3 regions of the Propionispora hippei DSM 15287 genome follow, and region 3 is predicted to be linked to each of the others. Evidence: riboswitches for the same ligand, from Rfam matches in the RefSeq annotation. Region 3 holds a riboswitch; each other region holds the start of a gene.
What was found. A riboswitch is a leader RNA that binds a small molecule or an ion and turns the genes downstream of it on or off. The one in region 3 is predicted to bind thiamine pyrophosphate.

Region 1: linked by a shared signal. The riboswitch ahead of thiW (energy coupling factor transporter S component ThiW) and the one ahead of cytX (putative hydroxymethylpyrimidine transporter CytX) in region 3 are both predicted to bind thiamine pyrophosphate.
Region 2: linked by a shared signal. The riboswitch ahead of thiS (sulfur carrier protein ThiS) and the one ahead of cytX (putative hydroxymethylpyrimidine transporter CytX) in region 3 are both predicted to bind thiamine pyrophosphate.

Annotation. Positions count from the first base shown of each region.
Region 1 is NZ_FQZD01000016.1:39,031-50,873, forward strand. It holds gene F3H20_RS10865 (threonine aldolase family protein) at 1-626, shown strand, start outside; gene mrdA (penicillin-binding protein 2) at 837-2,684, shown strand; TPP riboswitch at 2,740-2,848, shown strand; gene thiW (energy coupling factor transporter S component ThiW) at 3,191-3,718, shown strand; gene thiM (hydroxyethylthiazole kinase) at 3,705-4,535, shown strand; gene F3H20_RS10885 ((deoxy)nucleoside triphosphate pyrophosphohydrolase) at 4,589-4,987, shown strand; gene F3H20_RS10890 (EamA family transporter) at 5,038-5,469, shown strand; gene blaOXA (class D beta-lactamase) at 5,621-6,454, shown strand; gene F3H20_RS10900 (FHA domain-containing protein) at 6,542-7,228, shown strand; gene ileS (isoleucine--tRNA ligase) at 7,600-10,701, shown strand; gene F3H20_RS10910 (B3/B4 domain-containing protein) at 10,924-11,628, shown strand; gene F3H20_RS10915 ([Fe-Fe] hydrogenase large subunit C-terminal domain-containing protein) at 11,734-11,843, shown strand, end outside.
Region 2 is NZ_FQZD01000038.1:15,825-27,667, forward strand. It holds gene panC (pantoate--beta-alanine ligase) at 1-104, shown strand, start outside; gene panD (aspartate 1-decarboxylase) at 95-478, shown strand; gene F3H20_RS16195 (aliphatic sulfonate ABC transporter substrate-binding protein) at 825-1,865, shown strand; gene F3H20_RS16200 (ABC transporter ATP-binding protein) at 1,960-2,799, shown strand; gene F3H20_RS16205 (ABC transporter permease) at 2,711-3,505, shown strand; gene F3H20_RS16210 (adenylyl-sulfate reductase subunit alpha) at 3,699-5,390, shown strand; gene F3H20_RS16215 (4Fe-4S dicluster domain-containing protein) at 5,371-5,685, shown strand; gene cysD (sulfate adenylyltransferase subunit CysD) at 5,696-6,496, shown strand; gene F3H20_RS16225 (sulfate adenylyltransferase subunit 1) at 6,511-8,226, shown strand; TPP riboswitch at 8,304-8,413, shown strand; gene thiS (sulfur carrier protein ThiS) at 8,523-8,723, shown strand; gene F3H20_RS16235 (thiazole synthase) at 8,727-9,497, shown strand; gene thiH (2-iminoacetate synthase ThiH) at 9,543-10,643, shown strand; gene thiF (sulfur carrier protein ThiS adenylyltransferase ThiF) at 10,654-11,289, shown strand; gene thiE (thiamine phosphate synthase) at 11,276-11,843, shown strand, end outside.
Region 3 is NZ_FQZD01000036.1:628-8,431, reverse strand. It holds gene F3H20_RS15775 (Lrp/AsnC family transcriptional regulator) at 1-184, shown strand, start outside; gene F3H20_RS15770 (aminotransferase class I/II-fold pyridoxal phosphate-dependent enzyme) at 181-1,350, shown strand; gene F3H20_RS19995 (hypothetical protein) at 1,413-1,571, opposite strand; gene F3H20_RS15765 (hypothetical protein) at 2,016-2,330, shown strand; gene cytX (putative hydroxymethylpyrimidine transporter CytX) at 2,359-3,573, opposite strand; TPP riboswitch at 3,769-3,878, opposite strand; gene dxs (1-deoxy-D-xylulose-5-phosphate synthase) at 3,921-5,810, opposite strand; gene F3H20_RS19990 (hypothetical protein) at 6,285-6,458, shown strand; gene F3H20_RS15750 (aldo/keto reductase) at 6,753-7,804, opposite strand, start outside.

The DNA.
Region 1 (11,843 bases), on a different contig from region 3:
GCATGGTGTATATATCCCATCCTACTGAGAACGGTACTACATATCGTAAGGACGAACTGGAGGCGTTAAGCGCTGTTTGCCGGGAATGCGGGCTGCCTCTGATGTTGGACGGCGCCCGGCTGGGATACGGTTTGACGGCTCCGGACAACGACTTGTCCCTAACCGATATTGCCCGTCTCTGCGATGTTTTTTATATCGGGGGAACGAAAGTCGGAGCTCTGATGGGAGAAGCTGTGGTGATCACACAGGAGGCTTTGCGGCGGGATTTTCGTTACATGATCAAGCAGCATGGCGGGATGCTGGCCAAGGGACGTTTGCTGGGCATTCAGTTTGAAACGCTGTTTGAGGACGGTCTGTATTTTGAAATTGCCGGGCATGCCGTAGCCATGGCGATGCGTATCCGGGAAGCTTTCACGGCCCAAGGATTTTCTTTCCGCTATGCTTCTACTACCAATCAGCAATTTCCTATTTTGCCTGATGAAGTATTAAAAAAACTGGGCGAAACCTACGCCTATTCTTTCTGGGAAAAGGCGGGAGCCACTCACAGTGTGGTGCGGTTCTGTACCAGTTGGGCCACCAAGAAGGAACACGTGGATCGGTTGGTCAAGGATATTCAGGCGCTATAGGGCAATGTAAAGCAATATGATTTGGCAAGGTAGCAGGGAATCGCGAGGGACTTTACGTGAAAAGTAGAGTACCCTTTTCTGCTTTTTGCGTGATTAGTCATCGAACCGGTTGCAGTGAAAAGCCTGTAAAAACTTTTACATTGAACTGATTATGTAAATTTGATAGACTGGTATAGAGTCGAATTCTACATAGAAAAGAGAGGCTTTACGATGGTAAGCAGGTCGAAAAACCGGGTGGATGTGTTAGGGTTTATTGTCATTATAGTTATTTTGGCGCTTATGGGCAGATTAGCTTACCTTCAGATCATAAAGGGTGATTACTTTCACACTTTGGCCGAGCAAAATCGCATTCGCCTGATTACCGTTACGGCGCCGCGGGGAACCTTCTATGACCGCAACGGAACGCCACTGGTGAACAACCGGCCCGGTTTTTCGGTGTCCCTGATGCCGATTGACGGACCGGTTTCACAGGAGGTTATTGTTAGGTTGGCTGACATCCTCAAGATTAAGCCGGAGGAGATCAACAGCAAAGTTAAAAAGGAGGAAAATCCGTTAAATCCGGTTATCGTGAAAAACGATGTGGGGCAGGACATTGTGGCCAGGATCGAAGAACACAAAAGCGATCTGCCTGGCGTGGTACTGGCGATCCAGGCGGTGCGCAGCTATATATATAATGACCTTGGCGCTCATATGTTCGGCTACGTAGGGGAAATCAACGACAACGAACTGGAAAAAGGGAAAGCCGACGGTTATAAAAGTGGTGACATTCTGGGCAAGTCCGGTCTGGAGCAGGTCTATGACAAGACACTGCGCGGTGTGGACGGCGGTGAGCAGGTCGAAGTGGATGTGACCGGGCGCCCCATCCAGCGACTTGGTCGGAAGGAGCCGGTTCCCGGCAATGACCTGTGGCTTACCATTGATTATCGCGTCCAGAAGGCTACGGAAGAGGCGATGGACAGGCAGCTTACCTATTTGCAAAACAAGCTGGGCAACAGCAAAGCGAAAGCCGGCGCCGCCGTGGCGATCAACCCTAAGACCGGTGAGGTGCTGGCGATGGTCAGCCGGCCGGCCTTTAATCCCAACCTGTTTAATGGCGGCATCTCGGAAAAAGACTGGAAGATAATCAACGATAATCCGTTCAATCCCATGCAGAACCGGGTGATTGCCGGTGAATATCCGCCGGGTTCTACCTTTAAAATTGTGACAGGCACGGCAGCGTTGGAACTGGGTAAGGTGACGCCGGAAGAAAAGATTCTCGATACAGGCAAGCACTGGATTATTCCCAAGGGAAACGCGCAGAATGAAGCGCTGGGCCTGATCGATTTCCGCGAGGCGTTGTCCAAATCGGATAATGTGTATTTTTATGAAATGGGCAACCGGCTGGGCATCGACAATCTGGAAAAGTATGCAAGAATGTTCGGTCTTGGTGAATACACCGGCATCAAGCTGCCGGGTGAATCGAACGGTCTGGTGGCAAATAAAAAGTATAAAATGAAAGTGTACGACGAAGACTGGTACCTGTCGGAAACCTTTGACGCCGCTATCGGGCAGGGATTCCAACTGGCGACGCCGCTGCAGGTGGCCAATGTTATGGCTCAGATAGCTAACGGCGGACATCGTTACCGCCCCTACCTTGTCAGTAAAATTGCCAGTCCCGACGGAAAAATCATTCAGACCTTTCAGCCGGAGGAAGTGGGAACGATCAATATATCGGCTAAAACACTTAATCTCATCCGGAGCGCTCTCCGGGATGTCGCTTTGCCCGGTGGTACGGCGGCGTCTACCTTCGCCGGCTTTCCCATTCCGATCGCCGGCAAAACGGGTACGGCGGAAAATCCTCATGGCGATGATCATGGCTGGTTTGTGGCCTATGCGCCGTTTGATGATCCGCAGATCGTGGTGGCTGTTCTGATTGAGCAGGGTGGTTTTGGCGCCGATTCGGCCGTGCCGATTGCCCGCAAAATGCTGGAGGCTTATTTCGATGTTCCTTCCCAGAAGAATCCGGCAGATTTATATGCCGAGGAGCAGGCGGCAAAAGCCGGTGCTAAGCAGCCATAAAAGGTACTTCTTATATTTACCGAGAGTGAGCCTGTATGATATAATAAATAAAACCACATATTCTTCGGGGAGCTTGTGTAGCAGGCTGAGAGGAAGTAATCGAACTTTGACCCATATACCTGATTTGGATAATGCCAACGTAGGAATGTGAATTGTGTTGCTATGATGTATAGCTAGAGCAGGGATATGCCGGCAGGTGTATCCTTTTTTTTATTGTTCGTAGGTTTCAGCGGCAAGGTTTAGTTCTTGCCGAATGGAGCACTCGGTGGAGGAGGAGCGTCCTGCACCGGATGGCAAACGACAGCTACATAGCGAGGGAGCCCGTGTTTCGGGATGAGAGGAGGCTTTGGAGCCTCGACCGGTCTGATGGCTATGCCAGAGGGGGACTGCTATGTAGTTTTGTTTTATATACCTTGCTGTAATTTAATCCCTGTCCGGCATAGCCTGTTGACAGGGATTAAGCATGTACATGCTTGCCATAGATGATTACAGATGAGGTGTTTTTGATGAATCGAAATGAGGGACTCTTAAAGATGGTGATGTTATCCATGCTGGTGGCCATTGGCGTGGTAATTTCCCCTATCCTGCGGATTGAAGGGATGTGCCCGATGGCCCATGTGATCAATATCGTATGTTCTGTTTTATTGGGACCCTGGTATTCTTTGCTGTGCGCTACACTGATTGGTATCATCCGGATGATGCTGATGGGCATCCCGCCATTGGCGTTGACCGGCGCGGTATTTGGCGCCCTGCTGTCAGGTCTGTTGTACCGGTATTTTAAGGGACGGCTGATCTGGGCTGTTATTGGCGAGGTGCTTGGCACAGGCGTAATCGGTGCCCTTGTTTCCTATCCGGTGATGACCTTTCTGTGGGGCAAGGCAGGGCTGACCTGGACCTTTTATCTGCCGCTCTTTACCGCAGCTACGCTGATCGGCGGCTCGATTGCCTATGTATTTTTGACAGCTTTGAAAAAAACGGGTATGCTGGCAGTATGTCAGAACCGGTTAGGAGCGGTGGTCTATGACAAAGGCTGATGTCTCGCTTGCCGGACTGCTGGCTGTCCGGCGGGAGGTGCAGGAACGCAGGCCGCTCATTCACTGCATTACCAATCCCATCTCGATCAATGACTGCGCCAATGCTGTCCTGGCCGTCGGGGCCAAGCCGATCATGGCGGAGCATCCGGCCGAAGTGGCCGGCATTACGGCGACGGCAGCTGCCTTGGCGGTCAATTTAGGCAATATAACCGACAGCCGCATGGCGGCTATGCGTGTATCCGGCAAAGTGGCCGGCGAACGGAAGCTGCCTTCGGTGCTTGATCTGGTCGGCGTGGGCTGCAGCCGCCTGCGTCTTGACTTTGCCAGGGAGTTTATTGCCGAATGCCGCCCTGACGTGATCAAAGGCAACATGTCGGAAATCAAGACGCTTAGCAAAGGAGAAAGTCATGCCCAGGGAATTGATGCTGGCGAACAGGACAGCCTGGCCGGGGATAATATGGCCGATACCTTGCGCTGGCTGCGGGAGCTCTCACTGGCCACTGGCGCAGTTATCACCGTAACCGGCCGGGTGGATGTGATTACCGATGGCCGGACCGTTTTCCTGCTGGAAAATGGCTGTGACATGCTGGCGAGGATCACGGGAACCGGCTGTATGCTCAATGTGCTGGTGGCCAGCTTTATTTCAACCGGTCGTATTTTGGCCGGCGCGGTGTTGGCGACGGCGTTTTTAGGCATCTGCGGTGAACTTTCCCTGCCGGTGAAAGGCACCGGCATGTTCCGGGCCAATTTGCTGGATACTATATACAGTCTGACTGACGAGGAATTTAGCAAAGCCATTAGGTGGACGGTCTGCTAACCGGTAGGGATATCGCGCCGTCATCATCATTATTGTCTAAAGGAGCTTGGGTCATGCGACATGTAACGGCCGCTGTTTTATTAAAGGACGGTAAGTGCCTAATCGCTAAACGGCGAACAGGTGACGCGCTGGAGAATCTATGGGAGTTTCCCGGTGGCAAGATTGAAGACGGGGAGACACCGCAGGAATGTCTGCAACGGGAAATCCGGGAGGAGCTTCAAATCGAAGTCACGGTGGGAGATTTTTTGACCGAAAGCATCTACGACTACGGTCGGGGCGTCATCCGGTTAATGGCCTATATCGTCACCTGGCAAAACGGCAATTTGCGACTGACCGTTCATGACGGACTTGCCTGGGTTGATAGGAACACAATTACCGGCTATCCATTTGCTCCGGCCGATATTCCGATAGCGGCGAAGGTGAGAGACCTATTGTCCGCTGGGGAGAGTTGACGGATATTGCGCGATTGCATAGTATAGTGGAAAGAAAGGGAGTAGGTGAATTGGATTATTTATGGCTGGTATTCTCCTTGCTATCGGCTGTAACGGCGGCGCTGGTGGCTATTTTTGGCAAGATTGGCCTGCAGACGGTGGACGCCAACTCGGCTACAGCCGTCCGGTCGATCGTAATGGCTATTTTTTTAATGGGAGTGGTGGTACTGCAGGGTAGTGTTAAGCAAATACCGGTCATTTTAGCCGATAAAAGGACGTTTTTATTTATTGTGCTTAGCGGTATAGCCGGGGCCCTGTCCTGGTTGTTTTATTTCCTGGCCCTTAAGTACGGCAAGGTATCACAGGTAGCGCCTATTGACAAGCTGAGTGTTGTGATGGCCACGATTCTGGCTGTCGTGCTGCTGGGTGAAAACATCAGCCTGTTAAATGGTATCGGCGTTGCACTTATCGCCGCCGGGGCCATTGTGGTGGCTCTATCCTAGGGAGCCGCTGATTTAATGAGCCTGCCAGCCTGGCGAAAGTATAGTCTGCAGCTTGTCAGGCAAAAATCAGCAACCTGTCATACTCCTGACATGGTTCCTTGTTAAGTAAGCTATTATAATGGACGTATAGAAGAAAAACAGGGGTGAAGTTATGAAAAAGAGTACAATCATGACAGGGCTGATTCTTTTGTTAAGTATGCTTGTGGGGATTGTGGCAGTGGTATCTGTATCGGCACGGCAGCAGGAGCCTAAGGTGATTCCTTTGGATGTAACTGCCGTCAAGGTGGACGAATTTTTCCCCCGCCAGGAAGGAACATTCATTTTAAAAGATATGCAAACCGGCAAAATGTTTGTCTACAATCCGGCCAGAGCGAATGTCCGGCAGTCGCCTTGCTCTACCTTTAAGATCATGAACTCGCTGATTGGGTTGCAGACCAAAGCAGTGCAGGACGAGTACGATGTGAAGCGCTGGGATGGCACCGACCGTGGGTTGGCGGTGTGGAACCGGGATCATACGCTGGGGTCGGCCATGCGCTATTCCGTAGTCTGGTATTATCAGGCTATGGCCCGTGATATTGGCGCCGAGCGGATGCAATACTGGCTGGACCAATGCTCTTACGGCAACCGGGACATCAGCGGCGGCATTGACCAGTTCTGGCTAAACAGCTCGCTGACCATTTCACCGTTGGAACAGGTTGAGTTTCTGGAGAAATTGTATGCCGGAACCCTGCCTTTCGATAAAGACGTGATGAAAACGGTTAAACGGATGATGCTTTTGGAAGAGGGGGATACATATGCGCTGTACGGAAAAACCGGAAGCTCCAAAGACAATCTGGGCTGGTTTGTTGGGTTCGTCAATGTAAAGGGAAGGACCTATCTCTATGCTACGCAGCTTGACAGTCCGCAAGGAAATAAAACCGGCGGCGCTTTTGCCAAGAAGGTAACCCTGAATATTTTAAAAAAGTACAGCTTGATTGATAAATGAATCGGAACTTATAATAAATAGAGGAGCCGGGCCGCTGTGTGAGAATGGCGGGAAGGCCCCTCTAAAATACTCTGTAGGAGATTTCCGATGCAAAAACAGGTGTGGCTTGTTATCGAAAGGGGAGAACCGTTTGAAATAGGAACCCGCTTAAAACTGGAACCAGGCGAACTTTGTCTGGGCCGTTCCAGCGAGAAGCAGCAGGTCGATATCAGTTTTTCCAATTTCCTTATATCCCGCTGTCATTGTTGCATTTACCATCATAAGGATGGTCTGGAAGTTTGTGATACCGGCAGCAAGCACGGGACTTTTCTTAATGAGAAGCGCTTGCTCAGTCATAAGAAATATCCCATTCTTAGCGGTGATCGAATTTCTTTGTCGATGGGAGTGGCCGTGTTTCGGATTGTTCAGTCGGCGTTGGATGAAGTAACCATCGACTTGACACAGCCGGTGACAGTAAGTTCTGATGGAGCCGGTGTTATATTGGATGACAGGAAACGGGAATGCCGGATTGAAGGACAGCCCATGCCGCTGACTGAAAAAGAGTGGCTCTTTCTAAAACTGCTCCACGACCATGCTAATACGGCAGTAGCTTACGAACGGATTAAGCAGGCCGTATGGGGGGAACGGTTTAATCCGGAGCAGGAGATCGTCGATGTCGGAGCCGATGAAATGAATAGCCTGGTATACCGACTGCGCCGGAAGCTGGGAGCGAGGGCCGGGCTGTTAAAGTCGGTCCGGGCTTATGGTTATATGCTGGAAATAGCCGTCAAGTAAACTATTTGACAATTCACCGGTGAAGACGTATAATAGCGATGAATATTTGAATCTGGTTTTACCAAAGGCTGTGAACAGGAAGAGTATTCCGGTTGGGAACCGCACAGAGAGCAGGAGTAGCTGAGAACCTGCGGGGGATTGCCGGCAGAAAATCACCTGAGAGCCGATGGCTGAACTAGTGTAGTGACTCACTGCTACACTTACAGTAGGTCCATTCGTATTCCTGCGTTAAAGGATAAGGTATGCAGTACCTGAATGTGAAGGTGGTATAGCGAAGTTGAACACTTCGTCCTGACAGGGGGCGAAGTGTTTTTTATTTTTAACAACGATCCGCCGGGTGGCAGCATTGTCTTAAGAGAAAGGGGCAGAATATGTACAAGAAAGTAAGTCCGAAGAATGATTTTGTGGAAATGGAAAAATCCATCCTGAATTTATGGGAAGAAAAAAAGGTCATTGCCAAGAACTTTGACATGAATGAAGGTAAGGAGTATTTTACCTTTTACGACGGTCCGCCGACAGCTAACGGCACACCGCACATCGGTCATGTGGTAACCCGGGTTATCAAGGACCTGATTCCCCGCTATAAGGTTATGAAAGGCTATAAGGTGCTCCGCAAGGCCGGCTGGGATACCCACGGTTTGCCGGTGGAGCTGGAAGTGGAAAAGAAACTGGGCATTTCCGGCAAGCCGGAAATTGAAAAATATGGTGTGGAAGCTTTCATTAAGCAGTGTAAGGAAAGCGTGTTTACCTATGCCACGCAGTGGAAGGAAATGTCCGAACGGGTAGCTTACTGGATTGACATGGAGAATCCTTATGTAACCTATCATAACGACTATATCGAATCGGTCTGGTGGTCGTTAAAGCAGCTTTGGGATAAAGACCTGCTCTATAAAGGGCATAAAATTGTTCCCTACTGCCCGCGTTGCGGTACCGCCCTGTCCTCTCACGAAGTGGCCCAGGGTTACAAGGATGTAAAGGATAGCTCGGCCTATGTTAAATTCCGGCTGAAAGGTGAAAATGCCGCCATTCTCGTCTGGACGACGACGCCGTGGACGCTGCCCAGCAACGTGGCCCTGGCGGTCAATCAAAAATACGATTATGTGGAAGTCATCAACCAGGAGGAACACCTCATTCTGGCCAAGGAACTGCTGAACTGCCTGGAAGGCGAATATGAAGTGGTGCGGGAGTTCAAAGGCGAAGAACTGCTGGGCAAGGAATACGAGCCCATGTTCAGTTTTGCCAAGCCGGAGAAGAAAGCCTACTATGTGGTGCACGGCGATTTTGTCACCCTCGGCGACGGCACCGGTATCGTGCATATTGCGCCGGCCTACGGGGAAGACGATAACAAGATCGGTCAGAAATATGACCTGCCTCTGGTGAATCTGGTGGACGCCCAGGGTAACTTTACCGAGGAAGTGACGCCTTGGCAGGGCCTGTTCGTCAAAAAGGCCGACGAGAAGATTCAGGCGTTCCTTAAAGAAACCAACACGCTGTATAAAGCGGAAAAATATCTTCACTCCTATCCGTTCTGCTGGCGCTGCGATACGCCCCTGCTCTACTATCCGCGGGTATCCTGGTTTGTCAGAATGTCGTCGCTGCGGGATAATCTGCTGGCCAACAACGATACCATCAATTGGTATCCGGACAATGTAAAAAAAGGCCGGTTCGGGAACTTCCTGGAAAACGTCATCGACTGGGGTCTCAGCCGCGAACGCTACTGGGGCACTCCGCTGCCTATCTGGGAGTGCGACTGCGGCCACCGGGAATGCATCGGCAGTGTGGCCGAACTGAAAGAAAAGGGCCAGACGGTAGCGGACGATATTGATCTGCATAAGCCGTACATTGATCAGGTACACCTTGACTGCCCGCAGTGCGGCAAAGCTATGCAGCGCGTCAGCGAGGTCATCGACTGCTGGTATGATTCCGGTTCGATGCCGTTTGCCCAGTATCACTATCCGTTTGAAAATAAAGAGCTGTTTGAACAGAACTTCCCGGCTCAGTTCATCTCTGAGGCGGTGGATCAGACCCGCGGCTGGTTCTATACGCTGCTGGCCATTTCGACTGCCGTATTTGACAAAAGCTCTTTTGAAAATTGCGTCGTTTTAGGCCACGTGCTGGATAAGCATGGTCTTAAGATGTCGAAGCATAAAGGCAATGTGTTGAGTCCGTTCACTGTGCTGGACCATCAGGGGGCTGATGCCTTGCGCTGGTACTTCTACACGGCCAGCGCTCCCTGGCTGCCCTCCCGTTTCTACGAGGACGCCGTCATCGAAGCGCAGCGCAAGTTCCTGAATACCCTGTGGAACGTCTACTCCTTCTATGTGCTGTATGCTGAGATCGACCAATTCGATCCGGCTAAGTACCAGGGACGGCAAAGCAGCCATGTCATGGACCGCTGGATTATTTCCAAACTCAATACCCTGATCCAACGGGTGGATGAGTATCTGGATACTTATAAAATCACTGGCGCTGCCGAACTGATCGAGGAGTTTACCGATGAGCTTTCCAATTGGTATGTCCGCCGCAACCGGACCCGTTACTGGTCAATGGATATGACGGAGGACAAGATTGACGCCTACCTCACCTTGCATACCGTGCTGAAAGATTTGGTGGTCGTTGCGGCTCCGTTCGTGCCGTTTATTACCGAGGAAATCTATCAGAATCTGGTGGCACCTGTTCTGCCCGGAGCACCGGAGAGTGTGCACCTCTGCCTGTGGCCCGCATACCGGGAGGAACTGGTGGACGTCAAACTGGAAAAGGAAATGGAACTGGCCTACAAGATTTGCGGCCTTGGTCGCAGCGCCAGAAATCTGGCCAACATTAAAAATCGCCAGCCGCTGCCCAAGATGCTGGTCAGCACCGGCGAGCTTCCTGAATACTATGTGGATATCATCAAGGATGAGCTGAATATTAAGGAAGTTATGGTCAATGCTAATATGTCTGATTATGTAAGCTATACCATTAAGCCCAATTCACCCGTGCTGGGCAAGCTGTACGGCAAACTGCTGCCGGGAATCCGAAAGGCGATTACTGATGCGAATCAGATGGAACTGGCGCTTAAAGTGTCAGCCGGACAAAGCATTAACATTGAGGTGGAGGGAACCTCCATTGAGCTGAACAGTGAAAACCTGCTGGTTACCATGAACGGTTTGGAAGGCTTCGCTTTCGCCGGCGAGGGCGAGCTGGGCGTCGTGCTGGATACCCATATCAGTGAAGAACTGAAGACTGAAGGCTATGCCCGGGAGATAATCAGCAAGCTGCAAAACATGCGGAAAGACAGCCTGTTTGAAGTGGTGGATAAGATAAACATTTATATGACCGGCAATGAGCTGTTGAAAGCCGTGGTCGAACAATATAAAGACTATATTATGAGCGAAACGCTGGCGGAAGACATCATTTTTGATGCCGACCGGGAGTACACGGAAGTGAATATTAACGGCGAAAAATTAAAGCTGGCTGTGGAGCGGCAATAGTACGCTGCTGACCTGTACAGGGCCGGGGATATATCCCCGGCCCTGTTTCTTTTTACTGGTTAGAAGCTGATATTGGTTCATGCACCAATGTCTATTGACAAAAAGCTGAAAAAAATGTTAACTGGAAGTAATTAGTCTATATTGCGGCCCCTGTCAAGCTTAAAACGGAAGAATTATTTCCAAAATATTGATTGACGCAGGCCCGGTTAGGAGGAATCCATTTTGAATTTTATTGTGGCTCCAGAGGTTTTTGCATTATTGCCGGAGGCTTGTTTTGGCGTGGTGGTGGTCAAAGGGGTGGACAATACCAGAGCCAGACAGGAAATAGAGGATTTGCTGACGGCAAGTGTTCGACTGGTTAGTGAAAAGTTTCAGACGACCAAGGTGAAAGAAGCGCCGGAAATTCTGCCTTACCGGGAGGCCTTTCAGACCTTGGGCATAAATCCCAATAAATATATGAGTTCTATTGAAGCCATGAGCTCGCGGATTGCCAAGCAGAAGGATTTTCCGCGCATCAGTCCTCTGGTCGATTTGGTTAATGCCATATCTTTAAAGCATCTGGTACCGATGGGGGCCCACGATCTGGCCGCGGCGGACGGTGATATTCAGGTCCGGCTGTCCCGGCAGGGCGACAGCTTTATTCCTTTTGGCTCGGATACGGCGGAAGGCCTGGCAGATGGCGAGCTGATTTACTCAGCCGGCAGCATGGTAAAAACCAGACGCTGGATTTGGCGGCAAAGCGAGCAGGGCTGTGTGACTGCTGGGTCCAGGGATATTTTTTTCCCGATCGACGGATTTTACGGACAGAACGAACAACGGGTGACGGCGGCCAGGGATGAGCTGGCTGTATGCCTGGAACGGTTATTTGCCGTACCGGTGACGGTCGGCATGGTTGACAGAACCAATTCATCGTTGGTTATATCATAGCCGGGCAGCAAATTCAAAGAAACCGGTGTTTTTGAAGTGGCAGGAAATTTCCCGGAATAAGATGGGGAAAGCTAAATTTCAGATAAAGAGATAAGGAGCGATGGTATGATAACCTTTAAGGAGCTATATAGCAGAATCAAGCAAGAGGTAGCGGCCCGGGAGGACATTAACTGGGAAAGCCTAAGCAGTGATGAATTTGATAAAAGCCAGCTTAG
Region 2 (11,843 bases), on a different contig from region 3:
ATATCGACAGACTAAGTGGCAGGGCGCTATTGGCCCTGGCTGTTAAAATCGGTAGAACCCGGTTGATTGATAATTGTATTTTGGAGGCTAAGGCATGTTTTTAACATCATTGAAAGCAAAAATTCATTGCGCTACGGTAACGGAAGCTAATTTGCAGTATATGGGGAGCGTTACGATTGACGAGGCGCTGCTGGAAGCAGCCGGGATGTATCCCAATGAAAAGGTGCAAATCGTCAACAATAATAACGGCAGCCGGCTGGAAACCTATATAATCAAGGGCCCCCGGGATTCGGGTGTCATTTGCCTGAATGGCGCAGCAGCCCGTTTGGTACAGCCGGGGGACAAGGTCATTATTATCGCCTACGCCATGATGAGTGAGGCTGAATTTCATAGTTTCTCACCTGCTGTGGTTATGGTAGATGGCAATAACCGGCTTGTGGAGGTTCGCCACGGAGAAGTTCACGGGACTACCGGCTGATGTGGTTTTGGACAAATATCCGGTTTTCCTATGGAAAAAGGAATTGACGGAACGCCCAAAGTATATTATGATTTACTCATATATTTTGACTGTATATCACGCTGACTTTGTAGCTAAAGAGGCGTTTATTGTGGTAGGATAGGAAAAACTGAATCATACAGGCCGATTGGATAACCAAAGGCTAAAGAATGTTTTTTTAAGCATTCTTTAGCCTTTTTTATTTTTGTCGATATGAACATAGGTAAGTCGACGACAACGAGACCTTATGAAAAAAGGTCCGTAAAGGAATTGTAATTTCAAAGTTGGTGGACCACAGCAGGTCAGAACAAAAAAGGGAGGATAAAACATGAAGTTTGCAAAAGTGGGAATCATCGCGGGAGTCTTAGCCGGCATGGTGCTTGGTTTGTCAGGCTGCTCCTCGCAGCAAGCCTCGGAAAGCAAGAATGTTAAAGTCCGGATTGCTTTATTTCCTAATATCACCCATTCACAGGGGCTGGTTGGCAAAGGCGAGGGCCGTTTTGAGAAAGCCTTGGGTGAAGGCAATCAGGTGGAATGGAAAATATTTAACGCCGGCCCTTCGGAGATAGAGGCCTTATTTGCCGGTGAAGTGGATATCGGTTATATCGGACCAGGACCTGCCATTACCGGCTATGTTAAATCCAAGGGAGATTTGCAAATTATCGCCGGAGCAACAGATGCCGGTTCCGTGCTGGTTTCACGCAGCGGACTGATTATTAAAGATTTAAAAGAGCTTAGCGGCAAAAGAATTGCGGTGCCGCAATTTGGTAATACCCAGGACTTATCTTTGCGCAATATTCTTTTGGAAAATGGCTTGCAGGACACCACCAAAGGCGGAACAGTTGAGATTCGTCAAGCCGACAATCCGGATATTAAAACGCTGCTGGATCAGGGCGCGGTTGATGCGGCACTGGTGCCTGAACCCTGGGGCACCCGCCTGATTAAAGAAGTAAAGGCCAATCTGGTGCTGGATGAAAAACAAGTTTGGCGAAATGGCAAGTATACTACGGCTGTAGTCATTGCCAGGACTTCCTTTATCAAGGAACATCCTGATTTGGTGGAAAAGTTCCTGCGGACCCATGTGGAATTGACGTCGTATATTAATGAAAATCAGGCTCAGGCCCAGGAAACGCTGAATGACCAGATTAAAGCGATTACGCAGAAACCGCTGGGCAAAGACCTGTTGGCCGATTCGTTTAAGCGCTTAACCGTAACCTACGATCCTCAGAAAGAGTCGGTCATCGGGTTTAGCAAGCTTTCCGCGGCGGCCGGTTTTGTCAAGGAAGAACCGGATTTGAAAAATTTGTTTAACTTTACCATCCTGAATAAAGTGTTAAAAGAAAAAGGGCTGCCGACAGTAGAGGAATAATCACCGGGGCAACCGCTGACTTAATGAGTCTGCCAGGCTGTGCAGTGTGAATAAATCAGTGGTTCCTTCTAAGGCAGTGGGAAGAGGTGAAACAGTGAGTGTTGTCATTAACCATATCAACAAACAGTTTGTTACGGATCATAAGACCGTTCATACGTTAGACGATATTAATCTGGAGTTCAAAGAAGGCGAGTTTATCTGCCTGTTGGGACCGTCAGGCTGCGGTAAATCGACCTTGCTTAATATTATCGCCGGACTGGAAGCGGCAACGGCGGGAAACGTGCTGCTGCAAGGTAAGGAAATTCAAGGCGCCGGTCCCGACCGGGCCGTCATGTTTCAGGAAGCGGCACTGTTCCCCTGGCTGCGGGTCATTGACAATGTGGAATTCGGGATGAAACTGGCCGGTGTGCCGAAACAGGTACGGCGCGAAACGGCGGTCAAATATTTGAAAATGGTGCACCTCACCAGGTTTCAGGATTGTTTTGTCCATGAATTATCAGGCGGTATGAAGCAGCGGGTTGCCCTGGCCAGGGCCTTAACGCTCGACTCGAAAGTATTGTTAATGGATGAACCCTTTGCCGCTCTGGACAGCCAGACCAAAAATATTCTGCAGGCCGAACTGCAGCGTATCTGGTGGGAGACGAAAAAAACCATTCTGTTTGTTACGCATAATGTGGAAGAAGCTGTAGTGCTCGCCGACCGGGTAGTGGTCATGTCGGCTAATCCGGGCCGGATAAAAAAAGAATTCCACATTCAGCTGGCCCGGCCGCGGCTGCCGGAAAGCCTGGATGTTTCCTACTTTGTGACAGATATTCTCCGGGAACTCAAAGAGGAGGTGGAGAAGGTTGCCAAAGCTGAATTCGACAGTGACTGGAATATTAAAAAAGATACTATTTTACCTGATTCTGATAGCAATATGGGAATCGGCTTATAAGCTGGGCGTAGATATATTACACGTTTGGAAACCTTATATTTTCCCTTCGCCGGTGGATGTTCTGAAAACGCTGGCCGGCCTGATTGGCGACAATAGTCTGGGGATTGCCGTGCTGGCCAGCGCCAAGCGAATTTTTATCGGCTATTTGCTGTCCATGGCGCTGGGAATTGTGATCGGTCTGCTGGTGGTCCGGTTTAAGTATCTGGATGAGAATCTTAGCCCTCTTATTTTAGGTATGCAAACGCTGCCAAGCATTTGCTGGCTGCCGTTTGCTATTTTGTGGTATGGACTTAACGAAAGCGCCATTATTTTTGTCATAGCCATAGGTTCTACCTTTGCTGTTGCCATGTCCATCGAATCAGGCATAAAGAACATCAACCCGCTCTATTTGAGAGCCGCCAAAACCATGGGCGCCAAGGGCTTTACCAGCTACAGGTATGTAACTATTCCGGCCAGTCTGCCCAGTCTGATTTCCGGTTTGAAGCAGGGCTGGTCATTCGCCTGGCGGGCGCTGATGGCCGGTGAAATGATGTCGGCCACCAAGGGACTGGGCCAGGTGTTGATGGTTGGACGGGATTTGGCCGATATCAGCCAGGTAATGGCGGTTATGCTGGTCATTATTATTTTAGGCGTTGCCGTCGACAAACTGATTTTCGGCCGCTTGGAAAACAATGTCCGCCAAAGATGGGGACTAAATAAAGCTTAGGGAACCGCTGGTTTAATGAGCATGTCAGCCTGACGAGAGATTTTTTCGGCTGGCAAGGAAGTAAATCGCGGGAATAGCGGTCCCTATTTCAAAGTTTTGCTGACGCAGCCAGACGGAGAAAGATCCGCCAGGCTGTGCAGTGTGAATAAACCAGTGGTTCCCTAACATATACCAAAAGAGAGGACCAGGAAGTATGAAGCTGGAGACAAAGGTGCTACATACCGATGTATTGGTGGTTGGCGGCGGAACGGCAGGTTGTTTTGCCGCATTGACCATGGCCGAGCGGCCGGCCGTCAACGTTCTGATTGCCGAAAAGGCCAATATTAAGCGCAGCGGCTGTCTGGCGGCCGGCGTCAATGCCCTGAATGCTTATATTGTGGAAGGACAAAGCCCGGAAAGTTATCTTGACTATGTCAGGCAGGATGCGGCTAAAGTCATCAGGGAGGATCTGGTATACTCCATGTCCAAGCGGCTCAACGCTGTTACGGCAAAGCTGGAGAAACTGGGTCTGGTCATTCTGAAAGACCGGGACGGAAAATATATGGCCCGCGGCAACCGCAACATTAAGATCAACGGCGAAAATATCAAGGTGCTGTTGGCCGAAGCCGTGGCGGCATCGCCTGGCGTTACTGTTTTAAACCGGTTTTGCGTAACCGATTATATAGTGGATAATGGTGTGGTCACCGGAGCGTACGGGTTTTCGATTACCGAGCCTGTTTTCTATGCCGTTTACGCCAAGGCAGTTATCTGTACCACCGGCGGCGCTGCCGGGTTATACAGACCCAATAATCCCGGCTTTTCCCGCCACAAGATGTGGTACTCCCCGTTTAATACGGGAGCCGGCTATGCGATGGGGATTCGTAAGGGCGCGGAGATGACCACCTTTGAGATGCGCTTTATTGCGCTGCGCTGTAAAGACACCATTGCACCCACCGGGACAATTGCCCAAGGCGTTTGGGCGCCGCAAATCAACAGCCGGGGTGAGGAATATGAAAAGCAGTACGGCGTTCCCAACACATCGCTCAGGCTGTATTCGACCGTGCAGGAAAATCAACAGGGCCGGGGTCCCTGCTATTTGAAAACGGCGGGTATTACTGCCGAACAGGAGCAGGAGCTGTATAAGGCTTATTTAAATATGGCGCCTTCGCAAACGTTGCGCTGGCAGGAGAGCGGCCGGGGGCCGGCCGTGGAGCATGTGGAGATTGAAGGGACGGAGCCTTATATTGTCGGTGGACACACCGGCAGCGGTTATTGGGTGGATACGCGGCGCCGGACAACGCTGCCGGGATTGTACGCTGCCGGCGATGTGGCCGGCGGCAGTCCGCAAAAATATGTGACAGGTTGTCTGGCGGAAGCCGAAATCGCCGCTTTAGCCGTCCTGGAGGATATTCAGGACAAACCGGCTCCTGTCGCCGATTTGGCGGAGATTGACGGGGAACAGGAAAAAATTCTTGCTTGCTTAACCCGGTCGGTCGGCTTATATCAAACGGAACAACTGGAAGAAGCCATGCAGAAAACCATGGATGAATATGCCGGCGGGATTACGGCGGGATATGTATATAACCGGGAAAAACTGCGGGTGGCCCAAGGTCGTATTGAAGAGTTACTGGTCCTGGCAAGGCAGCTTAGTGCCGGCGACATGCATCAACTAATGCATATCCATGAACTGCTTGACCGTCTGTATGTATGCAAAACACTGATTGCTCATTTGGCGGCACGGCAAGAGACACGCTGGCGCGCTTTTCAGGAAAACGCCGATTATCCCTGCCAGGATGACGAACACTGGCTGAAATATGTGAATTCCCGCCAGGAAGCAGGCAAAGTGCGCATTGTGCTGCGGAATATTGTCGAGAAGGATGAGATCTATGAGCATACGGATCAATAAAGATAACTGTATCGGCTGCGGCGGTTGCCGCCAGGTGTGTCCGGGCAGCCTGCTGTATGCTGATGAACAGAGGAAAAGCGAAATCCGCTATCCTCAGGATTGCTGGGGCTGTACTTCCTGCGTCAAGGAATGTCCGGTTGCCGCCATTCAATTTTATCTGGGGGCGGATATCGGCGGCCGCGGCGGTTACCTCTACACCCGATGGGAAAAGAATTATCTCCATTGGGTTATGGTAGGCCCGGATGGTGCGGAAACGGTGATTACCATTGATAAACATAAGGCAAATGCGTATTAAGGAGGCAGTTATGGATCATTTGGATAGTTTAGAGGCACAGAGCATTTATATTTTGCGGGAAGCCTATAAAAAGTTTGGCAAATTGGGTATGTTGTGGTCCATCGGCAAAGATTCGACCGTGTTATTGTGGTTGGCGAAAAAAGCTTTTTTTGGTCATTCGCCTTTCCCGTTTATTCACGTAGATACAACCTATAAAATACCGGAGATGATTGCCTATCGTGACCGGATAGCCAAAGAATATCAATTGGATTTGATTGTGCACACGAACGAGGAGGCGCTGCGGGACGGTATGGGGCCGGATAAGGGACGGCTGGTTTGCTGCAAGGCGCTAAAAACCGACGGACTGCAGCAGGTTGTGACCCAGTATTCCTTTGAAGGGCTGATTCTGGGCATCCGCCGGGATGAAGAAGGGTCCCGGTCCAAAGAAAGAGTGTTCAGCGAACGAAATAAGGATTCGGAATGGGATTATACCAACCAGGCTCCCGAATTATGGGATCAGTTTAAAACCGATTTTCCCAAAGGAAATCATATCCGGGTGCATCCTATTCTCCACTGGAATGAAATTGATATTTGGGCCTATATTGAACGGGAAAATATCCCCTTGGTCGATTTGTATTTTGCCAGAAACGGCAAGCGCTACCGCAGTTTAGGCTGTGCTCCCTGTACCGGACAGATTGATTCCCAGGCAGTGACGGTAGCGCAAATTATTGAAGAACTGAAGCACACTACGGTGAGCGAGCGGGCTGGCCGGGCGCAGGATCAGGAGGATTCCTACGCCATGCAGAAGCTGCGCAAAGACGGTTATATGTAAAGGAGAGAAAACGGATGGTAGCTGCCAGAGAATCATTGAACATCGTCGTAGTGGGACATGTCGATCATGGAAAGTCAACCGTCATTGGCCGGTTGCTGTATGATACCAAATCCCTGCCCGAAGGCGCGATTGAACGGGTGAAGCGGATTTCTCAGGAAAAGGGGAAGCCTTTTGAATACGCCTATTTGCTGGATGCCTTTGAAGAAGAGCAAAAACAGGGCATTACCATAGATACCACGCAATTGCAATTTCATACCGAACAGCGGGATTATGTCATTATTGATGCACCGGGGCATAAGGAATTTTTAAAGAATATGATTTCCGGCGCAGCCAACGCCGAAGCGGCGCTGCTGATTGTAGACGCTAATGAAGGCATTCAGGAGCAATCCAAGCGTCATGGCTATATTCTGTCCCTGCTGGGCATTCAAAAAGTATATGTGCTGATCAATAAAATGGACTTGATCGGCTATTCGGAAGCCATTTATCATCAGATCAAAAAGGAAATGCATGAATTTTTGGGTAACCTTCAGGTATATCCCTTGAAATACATTCCCGTATCGGCGTTTTGGGGTGAGAATATTACGCTGCATTCGGAAAAAATGTCCTGGTACAAGGGAGAGCCACTGTTGACTGCCCTGGATTTGTTTGAAAAGGATCGCGGACTGGAAGACAAAGCGCTGCGGTTTCCCATCCAGGATGTTTACAAGTTTGATCACCGGCGCATTATTGCCGGGCGGATTGAAGCGGGGACCTTGCGGGAAGGCGATGAAATTGTTGTCGTTCCCGGCCGTAAAACGACCCGGATCAAAACCATCGAGTACTGGGCGGAGCGGGATAAGACCAAGCATTCCCAGGCCGGCATGTCGGTAGGGATCACTGTGGAAGATGAGTTTTTTAACCAGCGCGGTGAAATGATTGTTCATAAGGAGGATATTCCGCTTATTGCCAATACCTTTAAGGCCAATATTTTCTGGATGGGCAAAAGGCCTTTGCAAAAGGGACAGGAATATAAGCTGAAGCTAGTCACCCAGGAGGTGGAGTGCGAGATATATTCCATTACCAAAGTAGTTGATGCTACAACGCTGGCAGCTACGGAAGACGCCGGTCAGGTGAATACCAACGATGTGGCGGAAGTGATTATCCGGACGAAGCGGGAAATCTGTTTTGACGAATTCCGGAACAATCCGGTCACCGGGCGGTTTGTGCTGGTTGACGGCTACGAGACATGCGGCGGCGGAATTGTATCCGGTTTGGTGGAGGGCCTCAAGGCAGGAAGCTCGTTGGTAAAACAGGATAAGGAATTGATCGTCGGCTGCTTTGATGAATACTATTATATTCTCTCGGAAAATCGGCTGGAACGTTTGCCGCGTAAAGCCCATAACTTCCATGTGGGCGATGTACTGCCGATTACAGGAGACAGCTATGAATATCCGCAGGACTTTGATTTGATGGATGCCAGCGGGGGCCTGGCCGCTAAGGTGCGCAATGCCAAGCTGCAGACGCTGGTGTCGTTGGCGGAATATACCTATAGCGGGGTGCCTGTCCTCAATCCGCAGGGCTTTTATGTCCGGGTGGCGTCGGTCGAAGATCTGGCCTTATTTCGGCAGGAATACGCCGCTGCAGGCGGTCCGTCCGGTGCTGTGGTGAATAAGTGGCTTTCCTTCGGCAAGTTCCGGGAAGTCCGTTTCCTGCCGTCCCGGCAGACGCTGGAAGTTGAATACCATATTTAATTATATTTTGGCACAATTATTTTGGTCCCGTTATTGACGGCAGAGGGCGGAGGGGTTACAATCAAATTATAATTTCATAAAATTGCCGAGGGAGCTCATGTTATGGGCTGAGAGTGGACTAGTAAGCACCTTACCTCTAAACCTGATCGGGATAATGCCCGCGTAGGAAGTGTATGAATTGGTTATGCATGACGCGCTATCGTTCCGGTAGCGCGTTTTTTGTTTATGCCTGCCTGCGTTGTCGGCAACATATTCTGTCCGGGGCAGTTTGCACATCATTCCGGGAGGTGAATAGGTTGCAGATTACAGTTAACGGAAAACCGTTCGTTCTTACTGCGCCAATGACGATCAGTGACTTCATAGAAAGCCGTCAGTTGAATCCGGCCACGATTGTCATTGAATTCAATGGGGCCGTTGTCGCATCAGATAGCTGGCCGTCGCTAAGTATGCAGGAGAATGACAAACTGGAAATCATTACTTTTGTGGGGGGAGGCTGAACGATGAAGGATGTATTGGAAATCGGCGGACAATTATTACAGAGCCGGTTGTTTTTGGGAACAGGAAAGTTTTCGGCTAATGCTGTTATTCCTGAGGTGGTCGCTGCCTGCGGCGCACAGGTGGTGACTGTCGCCTTACGGCGGATTGATCTGCAATATCCGGAAGAAAATGTGGCGTCCTATATTCCTCAGGGCTGTATCATCATGCCAAATACTTCCGGTGCGAGAAATGCCGCCGAGGCTGTTCGCATTGCCCGTCTGGCGCAGGCCGCCGGCTATGGAAACTGGATCAAGGTGGAAGTGATTGCCGATAACCGGTATTTGCTGCCGGACAATTATGAAACCATCAAGACGACAGAGACTTTAGCGGCTGAGGGCTTTATCGTCCTGCCCTACATGTCACCCGATTTGGCGGCCGCCAAACGGATGGTTGAAGCCGGGGCGGCAGCCGTAATGCCTTTAGGAGCGCCTATCGGCAGCAACCGCGGCTTAAAGACGAAGGAACTAATCAGGATTTTGATCGAAGAGCTACCGGTGCCTGTGATTGTCGATGCCGGACTGGGCCGTCCCTCGGAAGCAGCCGAGGCCATGGAACTGGGCGCGGCTGCCGTTCTTGTTAATACTGCCATTGCCACCGCCGGAGAGCCTGTTTTGATGGGCAGTGCGTTCAGGCAGGCCGTGGAAGCAGGCCGCAAGGGGTATTTGGCCCGACCTGGCGCTATCCGCCGTGAAGGGACCGCTTCTTCGCCGCTGACCGGGTTTTTACAGGAGTAGTTTGATCAGCATCATTTAGCCCAAGCTTTGTCAGGAGGAGAGCCTATGAGTTTCTATGGGGAACTGAAACGGTATGACTGCTTTGATTTTGACGGATATTTTTCGCGGCTCACGGCAGCCAATGTGGAGCAGGTGCTGCATAAGGAGCGGCTGCAGGTCCTGGATTATCTAACCCTGTTGTCGCCCCAGGCGGAAGGATTTCTGGAAAGCATGGCGCAAAAAGCCAGCAGGCTGACCATCCAGCATTTTGGCAAGACCATGCTTTTGTATACGCCGCTGTACTTGTCCAATTATTGTACCAATCAGTGCTTATACTGTGGATTTAATACGAAGAATATTTTGCACCGGAAAAAGCTTTCGCTGAATGAGGTGGCGACAGAGGCCGAAGCCATTGCCCGGACCGGCTTGAAGCACATTATTATTTTGACGGGTGATTGCACTAAAGAATCGCCGGTAACCTATATTGCGGATTGCGTGAAAGTATTGAAAGACTATTTTTCTTCCATCAGCATGGAAATCTACGCCCTGACTTGTGAGGAATACGAACAGTTGGCCGCAGTTGGCGTGGATGGTGTTACGCTTTATCAGGAGGTATATGCCCCCCTGCTTTACGCAGAACTTCATCCGGCAGGACCCAAACGGAACTTCCAATTTCGTTTGGACGCACCGGAACGGGCCTGCGCCGCCGGCTTGCGTTCGGTCAATATCGGTGCGCTGCTGGGGCTTAATGAATGGCGGCGGGAAGCTTTTCTGACCGGTGTGCATGCCGATTATTTGCAAGCCCGGTACCCCGCCACCGAGATCAGCATTTCACCACCCCGTATGCGCCCCCATGCCGGCGGTTATCCGCCCAAGGCGCTGGTTACCGATAAGAACCTGGTTCAGTACATACTGGCCTACCGGTTGTTTATGCCGCATGGCGGGCTGACTCTTTCCACGCGGGAGAGCGCTGTGCTCCGTGACCATCTGGTAGGCCTGGGGGTGACGAAAATGTCGGCAGGTTCCTGCACCGCTGTGGGCGGACGGACCGATAAGGGCGAAACAGGACAGTTTGAGATTTCCGATGAGCGGACGGTGGCCCAGGTGGCGGCCATGCTGTACCAGAAGGGATACCAACCGTTATATAAAGACTGGCAGTTATTGTGAGGAGTAGAGGATGAACAGGTTAGATGAGGCGCTTACCGCTTATGTGGGACCGGCATTGCTGCAATATATGAAAACCGTGCGGATTGGAATTGCCGGAGCTGGCGGTCTTGGCTCTAATTGTGCGGCTATGCTTGTCAGGAGCGGATTTAGCCGTTTAACAGTCGTAGATTTTGATCAAGTAGAATACAAGAATCTCAACAGGCAGTTTTATTTTCAGCATCAGATCGGAAAAAGCAAAGTAGAGGCTTTGCGGGATAACCTGCTGGCTATTTCTTCCGGCCTGGAATTGACAATGCTGCCTGTACGGATCGAACAGCATAATGTGGCCGCTATATTCAAGGACTGCGAGGTCATTGTCGAAGCCCTTGACCGGGCGGATTATAAAAAGCTGTTGGTTGAGGCGTATCTCGCCAGCGGAAAGTTTATGGTAGCGGCCTCGGGTTTGGCCGGCTGGGGCGACAGTGACCGGATACGGGTTCACCGGCTCAAAGATACCTTTTATCTGGTGGGAGATTTGGTTTCCGGTATCGGCGAGGCATTGCCGCCAATGGCGCCCTGTGTTACGATAGCGGCCGCCAAACAGGCGGATTTAATTGTGCAGTATGCAGTCGAACGGGTAAAGGGAGATGGCGATGATGAGAAGTAAAATGGAGAATTTTTTGGCCGGCGGTATTTATGGATTAACGGCGGCCGAATATTCACTGGGGCGGTCCAACACAGAGGTGGTTGACTTATTGATTGCCGCTGGAATTAAGGTGATTCAATACCGGGAAAAGTATAAAAAGGCCGGAGCTATGTTTGAGGAATGCCGCTATATCCGGGAAAGAACCCGGCTGGCCGGGGTTACGTTTATCGTTAACGATTTTGTCGATTTAGCACTGGCCGCCGGTGCCGACGGAGTTCACCTCGGACAGGAGGACTTACCGCCGCAGGAAGTCCGGAAGCTGGTAGGCAATGACATGCTGATTGGCTTGTCCACTCATTCGCCGGAACAGGCCGATGCCGCCGTTAAGCTGGACGTTGATTACATCGGTGTGGGACCTATTTTCCCCACCCATACCAAAACCGACGTATGTGCGGCGGTGGGACTTGAGTATTTGGACTATGTCGTTAGACAGAGTAAGCTGCCGTTTGTTGCTATCGGTGGCATAAAGGAAGGCAATGTGTTGTCGGTCAGCCACAGGGGAGCTCGAATGATTG
Region 3 (7,804 bases):
TGACCTGCTGGCCATGATCGAGGGCAGTTCGCTCAAGGAAGTGGCCAACTTCGTATCCACCAAGCTCTCCACTATTGACGGCGTCGTCAGCACAACCACACATTTTATGCTGAAAAAGTACAAAGAAGCCCATGTGATCATGGATGACCGGGAAGCTGATCACCGGCTGGTGGTATCGCCATGAACTGGTCTGAGCGCATCTCACCAGCAGTCAACTCCATCCCGCCCTCCGGCATCCGGCGTTTTTTCGATATCGTTTCGGAAATGGACGATGTCATTTCGTTGGGAGTAGGCGAGCCTGACTTCATTACACCCTGGCATATCCGCGACAGTTGTGTCGACGGCCTGCACCGCGGCTATACATCTTACACTTCCAACTTTGGCCTACTGGAGCTTCGGGAAGAAATTGCCCGGCTCAAACAAAATGAGTTCGGCGTTACCTATAATCCACGCAATGAAATTCTGGTCACGGTCGGCGTAAGCGAAGCGCTTGACCTGGCTATGCGGGCTTTGCTTTGTCCCGGCGACGAGGTCCTAATCCCGGAGCCCTGCTATGTATCGTACAAGGCCTGCGTCACCCTGGCCGGTGGCATTCCGGTACCTGTATCGACCACTCTGGAAACAGAATTCCGGGTGACCGTGGAGCAACTGGAAAGCCGGGTCACCCCCCGTACCAAACTATTAATTATCGGCTATCCCAACAATCCCACCGGTGCCGTTATGCCCCGGGAGGAGCTTGAAAAAATCGCCGGTTTTGCCAAAAAGCACGATCTCATTGTTGTTTCCGACGAAATCTACGGTAAGCTGACCTATGACGGCCAACACACCTGTTTTGCTTCCCTGCCGGATATGAAAGACCGTACCATTTTGCTGGATGGTTTTTCTAAGGCCTACGCCATGACCGGCTGGCGCATCGGCTATGCTATGGGCAACCCCGATTTTATTGCGGCCATGACTAAAATTCATCAGTATACCATGCTTTGCGCGCCGATAACCGCCCAGATCGCCGCTATTGAAGCCCTGCGGCGCGGCGAAAAGGCTGTACAGCAGATGGTCGGCGAGTACAACTTCCGCCGGCGACTCATGCTGGACGGTCTGCACAACGCCGGTTTAGCCTGTTTTGAGCCTAAGGGCGCCTTTTACATCTTTCCTTCTATTAAGGAGACCGGCTTGTCGTCCTTGGCTTTTGCCGAACAATTGTTGAAAGCAGAGAAAGTGGCTTTAGTCCCCGGCGATGCCTTCGGCATCTGCGGCGAAGGCTTTGTCCGCTGTTCCTACGCCACCTCCAGCGACAATCTGGCCGAGGCTCTGGAGCGCATTGCCTGTTTCGTCAAGCGGCTATCCCGCTAGAAATATAAAAAGACCGTGAAGACAGGCGTTCCTGCCTTCACGGTCTTTTCCGTTTATAAAAACTACTCCTTGACCTTGTTATATAACGCAATAAAATAGAACACAATGGCAATGATACCGGCAATCTGGATAAAGGTTAAATTATGAATGTCCAAAATAGCAATCCATGCCACAAACAGCACCGATAAGATTTTATCTTTTGTCGAAAGCTTTTTAAACAAACGCTTGCTTCCCCCTTTTGCTCTAGCTGCTATTATCATACCACAGATTGTCTAAAAATTCTAACCCAAATGGAATAACCCCGCAGCCGGCCGGGGCTGCGGGGTCGAAAAAATAAAGAAATGAAATCAGGGAGAAAACATCTCTTTATTTGTCCCGGTATCTCCGAGATATTTTTAGTATACCCCTTTTTTCTTTGAATTCCGTTTAGCTTGAAACTATTTTTGCTGTTTTTTCTTACGGCGCATTTTCAAACTAAACGGAATATCCAGGGCGAGTGATTTTTGCGCCAAACGAGTTATACCCTAAAGGGCACGCGAACTTTTGCAGGAATAGTGGTCCTATTGCAAATTTTTTAATGAAGTATGGCACAGATAGCGCTGTCAGGGGCCGTTTCATATAGTTTTGAAAACACGTCCGGCAATCAAACGGAAGGTTTTTTTCCGGTGCCGGCGAATTGTACAGGATATGACAGAAAGGACAAAGCGATGATCTACACAATTACCTTTTCCATTGGCTCCCAGCAGCCTGATTATGACCGTCTTACCGCCGCACTCCGCGCCTTGGGTGATGCCATACCGGCCTTGCCGTCCGTGTGGCTGCTGGACAGCCCCTATGACGCCAACCAGATTTTCGAGGCCATCGGCCGCTATCTGGCTCACGAGGACCGGCTGTTTGTCGCCGAAATTACCGACAACAGCATGGGCTGGATTGAGGAGCCGGCCAGTTATTGGCTGTCGCAAAAATTCGGACTCTATTAAAAAACATTGTTTCTTCCAAACAGGCCGGTTATCTGCCGGCCTGTTTTTGCTGTCCTCCCACTTGGCGCACCAGCTTAAGCAATATGGCTGAGATAACCATGACCGGTATGGTCGCGCCGGCGATAAAATCAACCTCCAGCATTTGATAATACAGCCAAACCCCAATACCCCAAACGGCCAACGCCGGCCAGTCAACCAAGAGACCTGCTGTCACCTGCCGGCGGCCGTGCCAGAAATAATCGCTGAACAGAACAGCAAACAGCGGTGCAAAAACTGAGCCAATGGCCAGCAAAAAGTCCTGATAAAGTTCCATATCCACCGCAAGCGCCAGTGCCGTACCAATTGCCGTCAGTACTAACGCCATCCATTTTTCATTCCAGGCCGGCACCAGATTGGCAAAACTGACGCCGGCGGAATAGGCATCCATAAACGTAGTCGTCACAGTGGCCAGCACAATAATGCCCAGGGCGCCAAAGCCCAGACCGGCGGCCAGCATCATGGCCGACGGATCGGCACTGCCGCTCACCAGCGCCGCCCCCAGGCCGATAATATACATCCAGCAGCTGCCAATAAAATAGCCGGCCCAACTGCCCCACACGGCACCCTGGCGGCTTTGGGCAAAACGGGTGTAGTCGGCGATCAGCGGCAGCCAGGATAACGGCATAACCACGCTCAGCTCCAACGCCCCGCCAAAAGATATGCCGCCAACCGCCTCTTTGGTCAAAGCGCCGGTATCATGAAAGACTACCTGGCTCAACAGCGCCGTTACGCCCAGCAGTAATACCACTGCAGCCATATTCAGTTTTTTCCAGCCTCCTTCGCGGCCCAGCGCAATCCATAGAGCCACCAGCGCGCCAATAAAAAGACTCCATACTTGCAGCTGGTCCCAGCCCCACAACAGCCTGGTCACATCATTGGCTGAACGGGCGGCTGAAATGATCATGACTGCCGTCCAACCCACCAGTTGCAAAATATTTAAAGCAGAAAAAAGATAAGAGCCATATACCCCAAAAGAAATTCGCGTAGAAAATAAAGCTGGAATTCCCTCGCGGGCACCAATGTAGCCGCCCAAGGCCAGCAGCGTCGTTCCGGCCAGATGACCGAGGATCACCGCCAGCAGCCCCTGCTTAAATCCCAGCGGCGCCAATAGTCCGCCGGTCATAATCTCAGCGATTGATACCGCCGCACCAAACCATAAAAATAAAAAATGACTTCCCCGTACCGTCCGGTTATTTTCCTGCATCTTAGTTCGTTCCTTTCCTAACAACCATTGATTTTCTTATCCTGGCTCCCATTAAAAGATTAGAAAGACTGCAAAGACCCCAAGCTTTTAGTGGAAGTTCAGTATTACATCCTACGGGATAAAAAAACTGCTTTCAATTCCCATCAGCCCAGTCAATAAAAAAAGCATCCTCACGGATGCTAACGGTTAAAAACAGGCCCTTCTATCCGTCATCCCTCCGCTGGCATTATCCAGATCAGGTTACAGGTCATAGACATATCGGGTCTATATCTCAGCCGGCCTTCCCAGCCCCCTGTGACAGGTATGTAATTGGTATCAGCGTATCACAGATTTATCAAAAGGTCAATTTATTCCGGAAAGAGCTGCCGCAAAAACCCTGCTGTCTGCCTGGCAATGCCGTTGGCGTCGAGACTATACTTTTTTAGCAGCAGGGCATGAGCGCCATGCTCAATAAACTCATCCGGCAGCCCCAGGCGCAGCACACGGCTACCCGCCAGCCCCTGGTCGCTAAGACATTCCAGAACGGCAGATCCAAAGCCGCCAGCCAGCACATTTTCCTCCACCGTAATCAACGGACCGGTTTCCGCTAACAGGTGAATAACTGACCGGTCCAGCGGTTTAACAAAGCGGGCATTGACTACCCCGGCGTCAATACCCTGTTCCTGCAATTGCGCGGCAGCTTGTTGGCAGGGGTTTACCATGGAGCCGATAGCAACCAGGTTAACATCCCGCCCCAGCCGTAATACTTCGGCCTGCCCGACAGGCAAAACCTGCAGCGGTTCACTCAAATCGACCCCGATCCCGATCCCGCTGCCTCGCGGGTAGCGCAGGGCTACCGGCCGATTTCCCTGCAGCGCCGTATACAGCATATGTCGCAGTTCCCCCTCGTCCTTCGGAGCCATGCAGATCAGATTGGGTATATGCCGGAGATAGGAATAATCAAACACACCGTGATGCGTCGGACCGTCTTCCCCTACCAGACCGGCCCGGTCAAGAGCTAGCACCACCGGCAGCTCCTGCAGACAGACATCGTGCAGCACCTGATCATAAGCCCGCTGGCCAAAGGTGGAATAAAGCGCAATGACCGGTTTCTTCCCCTCACAGGCCATCGCCGCCGCCATGGTCACCGCATGAGGTTCGGCAATACCTACATCAAAAAAACGGGCCGGGAAACGGCCGGCAAAAGCTTTTAGCCCCGTTCCTTCCGGCATAGCTGCCGTAATGGCGGCTATATTTTTATCGGCTTCCGCCAGGGTCAGCAAGGTGTCACCAAATACCCGGGTATAGGTGGGTGGTCCGTCCTTTTTGATAATCTCGCCGGTGGCCGCATGAAAAGGTCCTACCCCATGAAAGATATCGGCATTTCGTTCGGCTGGAGCATATCCTTTTCCCTTGCGGGTCAGCACATGGAGGACAACGGGGCCGCTCATTTGCTTTGCTTTTTCCAACAGTCCGGTCAGGTCGGCCAGGTCGTGTCCGTCGATCGGACCGAGATAGGTAAAACCCAACTCTTCAAACAGCATCCCCGGAATAAAGAAATGCCGCACACTGTCTTTCAGCCGCTCCGCCGTCTGAACCATCCGGTCACCGATCGAGGGAATACGCCGCAGCAAATGTTCAAGGTCTTGTTTGACCTTCGCATAACCGGGAGCCGTCCGTATTTTGGCAAGATAGCCGGACATGGCGCCTACATTCCTGGCAATGGACATCTCATTGTCATTCAGTACCACAATCAGTTTGGTGCCGATATGCCCGGCGTGATTCAAAGCTTCATAAGCTTGCCCGCCAGTCAACGACCCGTCGCCGATTACCGCCAACACGTGATTGTCCTGTCCCGACATATCCCGCGCCACCGCCATGCCGACAGCCGCCGAGATGGACGTACTGGCGTGGCCGGTGGCAAACGCGTCATGTTCGCTTTCACTGCGCTTCGGGAAGCCGCTGATACCGCCCATTTGCCGCAACTCATGCAAGGCACCGCCCCGCCCCGTCAATATTTTATGGACATAAGACTGGTGACCCACATCCCAGATCATTTTATCCTGTGGGCTGTCAAACACTTTATGCAAAGCCAGGGTAAGCTCCACCACCCCCAGATTGGGAGCCAGATGGCCGCCTGACCGGGCTACCGTTTCAATAATCAGGCTGCGGATTTCTCCCGCCAGCAAAGTAAGTTCGGCAAAAGTCAGCTTCTTAATATCTTGCGGACTGTTGACACGTTCTAAGAAAGTATGCAAAATTCGTTCTCCCTCCTGAAACTAATACCAGAATATAGTTCGCCATGTTGGAAGAAATCCCCTGCCATTTTGCACAAAAGTTCATTTTTGCTGCTCCGCCAACTTTGAAACTGGAAGCTGCGGCGAGGCAAAGTTTTGTCAGCCAAGACGCCTATATGTCGACTGACGACCACGCCGGCTGACGAAATTTTGACCGTCAGCAATTTCTGTTTACAAGGTTTATGGAGCACTAGAGATCTGTAAACTCTAAACCTATAGAATGAATTGCGAGAGATTTTTCGTCCTGCAAGACGGAGGAGGTGCGCATATCGGGAATACGCAAGCCGACGGCAACTAAGCAGGGCGGAAAGATCTCGTAAGAACACTAAGAATTAGGGATTACAGACTACCAGGTAACATAAAGAAATTTTACAGTTCACCTTCCCGCCGGCTCATCCGTATAATAAAGTAAAGACACAATAAGGGGTGGTCCTGTTGGTAATTGATTTTAATGAGCAAAAGTTCCGCAACGAAGTCAAGTCAATGGTTCGTCCTTTTGGCTTAAACAAACATCAAGTGGATGAAGTCATACGGCACGCTCTGGCGGCAGTTCGCCGGGCGAGCAAACCGGTTCGCGGCAATCCGGCAATTCCCGGCAAAGAAGAATGAAATAAAAAGAAACTCACCTTCCGGATTGGCAAGGTGAGTTTCCTCATGCTACATGTAAAGACACAGCCTATCTATTTATGGGAACTCAACAGGTCGACGTGTCATTATCGTTACAGCAGCAGCAAAACAACAACAAAATAATAATAATGATAATAAACCAGCTACCTCCTGGTCCAAAGCCACCATTTCCACCCCAACGCATGATTATAACCTCCTCATAGCTTAATACAGAATCTACTGTATCCTATGTCGGATGAACGTTAGAGGTTACTCTCCCGCCGAGAAAAATGAAAGTTATGCTTCAAAGACCCGGGCCACATCCTCCAGGCACTTGGTAATTTCAATATGCTGCGGGCAATGGCGCTCACATTGCCTGCAGGCAATACATTCCGAAGCCTTGCCATGGATTTTGGTGTAGTTATTGTAGTAGAGCTGCTGCAGGGAAAAGCCCTTGCTCACCGCTTGCTTTTCCGTATTGTACAGCGCAAAATACTTGGGAATCGCTATATTTTTCGGACATTCATCCACACAGTACTGGCAGGCGGTGCAGGGAATGGCAATCGCCTCATTAATAATCGTAACCGCCTGTTCGATGATAGCCTGCTCTGCCTGGCTAAGCGGCTGAAAGTCGCTCATGTACTCCGTATTGTCCAACAGCTGCTCCTTATCGGACATCCCGCTCAGTACCATCATAACCCCGTCCAGACTGGCAGCATACCGTACCGCCCAGGACGGAACCGATAAGTCCGGCCGGTACCCCTTGAACAGCGCTTCCGCTTTTTCCGCTACCTTGGCCAGCGCCCCGCCTTTGACAGGCTCCATCACAATAATCGGTTTATTGTGTTTGCGCGCCACTTCGTAGCACTTCCTGGACTGGATACTGTCATTATCCCAATCCAGGTAATTAATCTGCAGTTGCACAAAGTCCACTTCCGGATGGGCCGTCAGAATTTCGTCAAGCAAAGCAGCATTGTCATGATAGGAGAAACCGACTTTTCCGGCCTTGCCTTCCCGCTTCTTTTGCTGCACAAAGCCGAAGCTGTCCAATCGTTTGGCTGTTTCGTAATTGGTTACGCCCAGGTTGTGAATCAAATAATAATCGAAGTAATCAACACCGCATTTTTCTAATTGCTCATTAAAAATGCGCTCTTGATCTTCCTCGACTTTGAGAAACATCGTCGGCAATTTGCTGGCCACCGTAAATCGGTCGCGCGGATGGCGCTTGATCAAGGCTTCGCGCAAGGCGATTTCGCTCTTGCCGGAATGATACATATAGGCAGTATCAAAATAAGTAAAGCCTCTCTCCAGAAACAGATCGACCATCTGATTCAACTCGGGGAAATCAA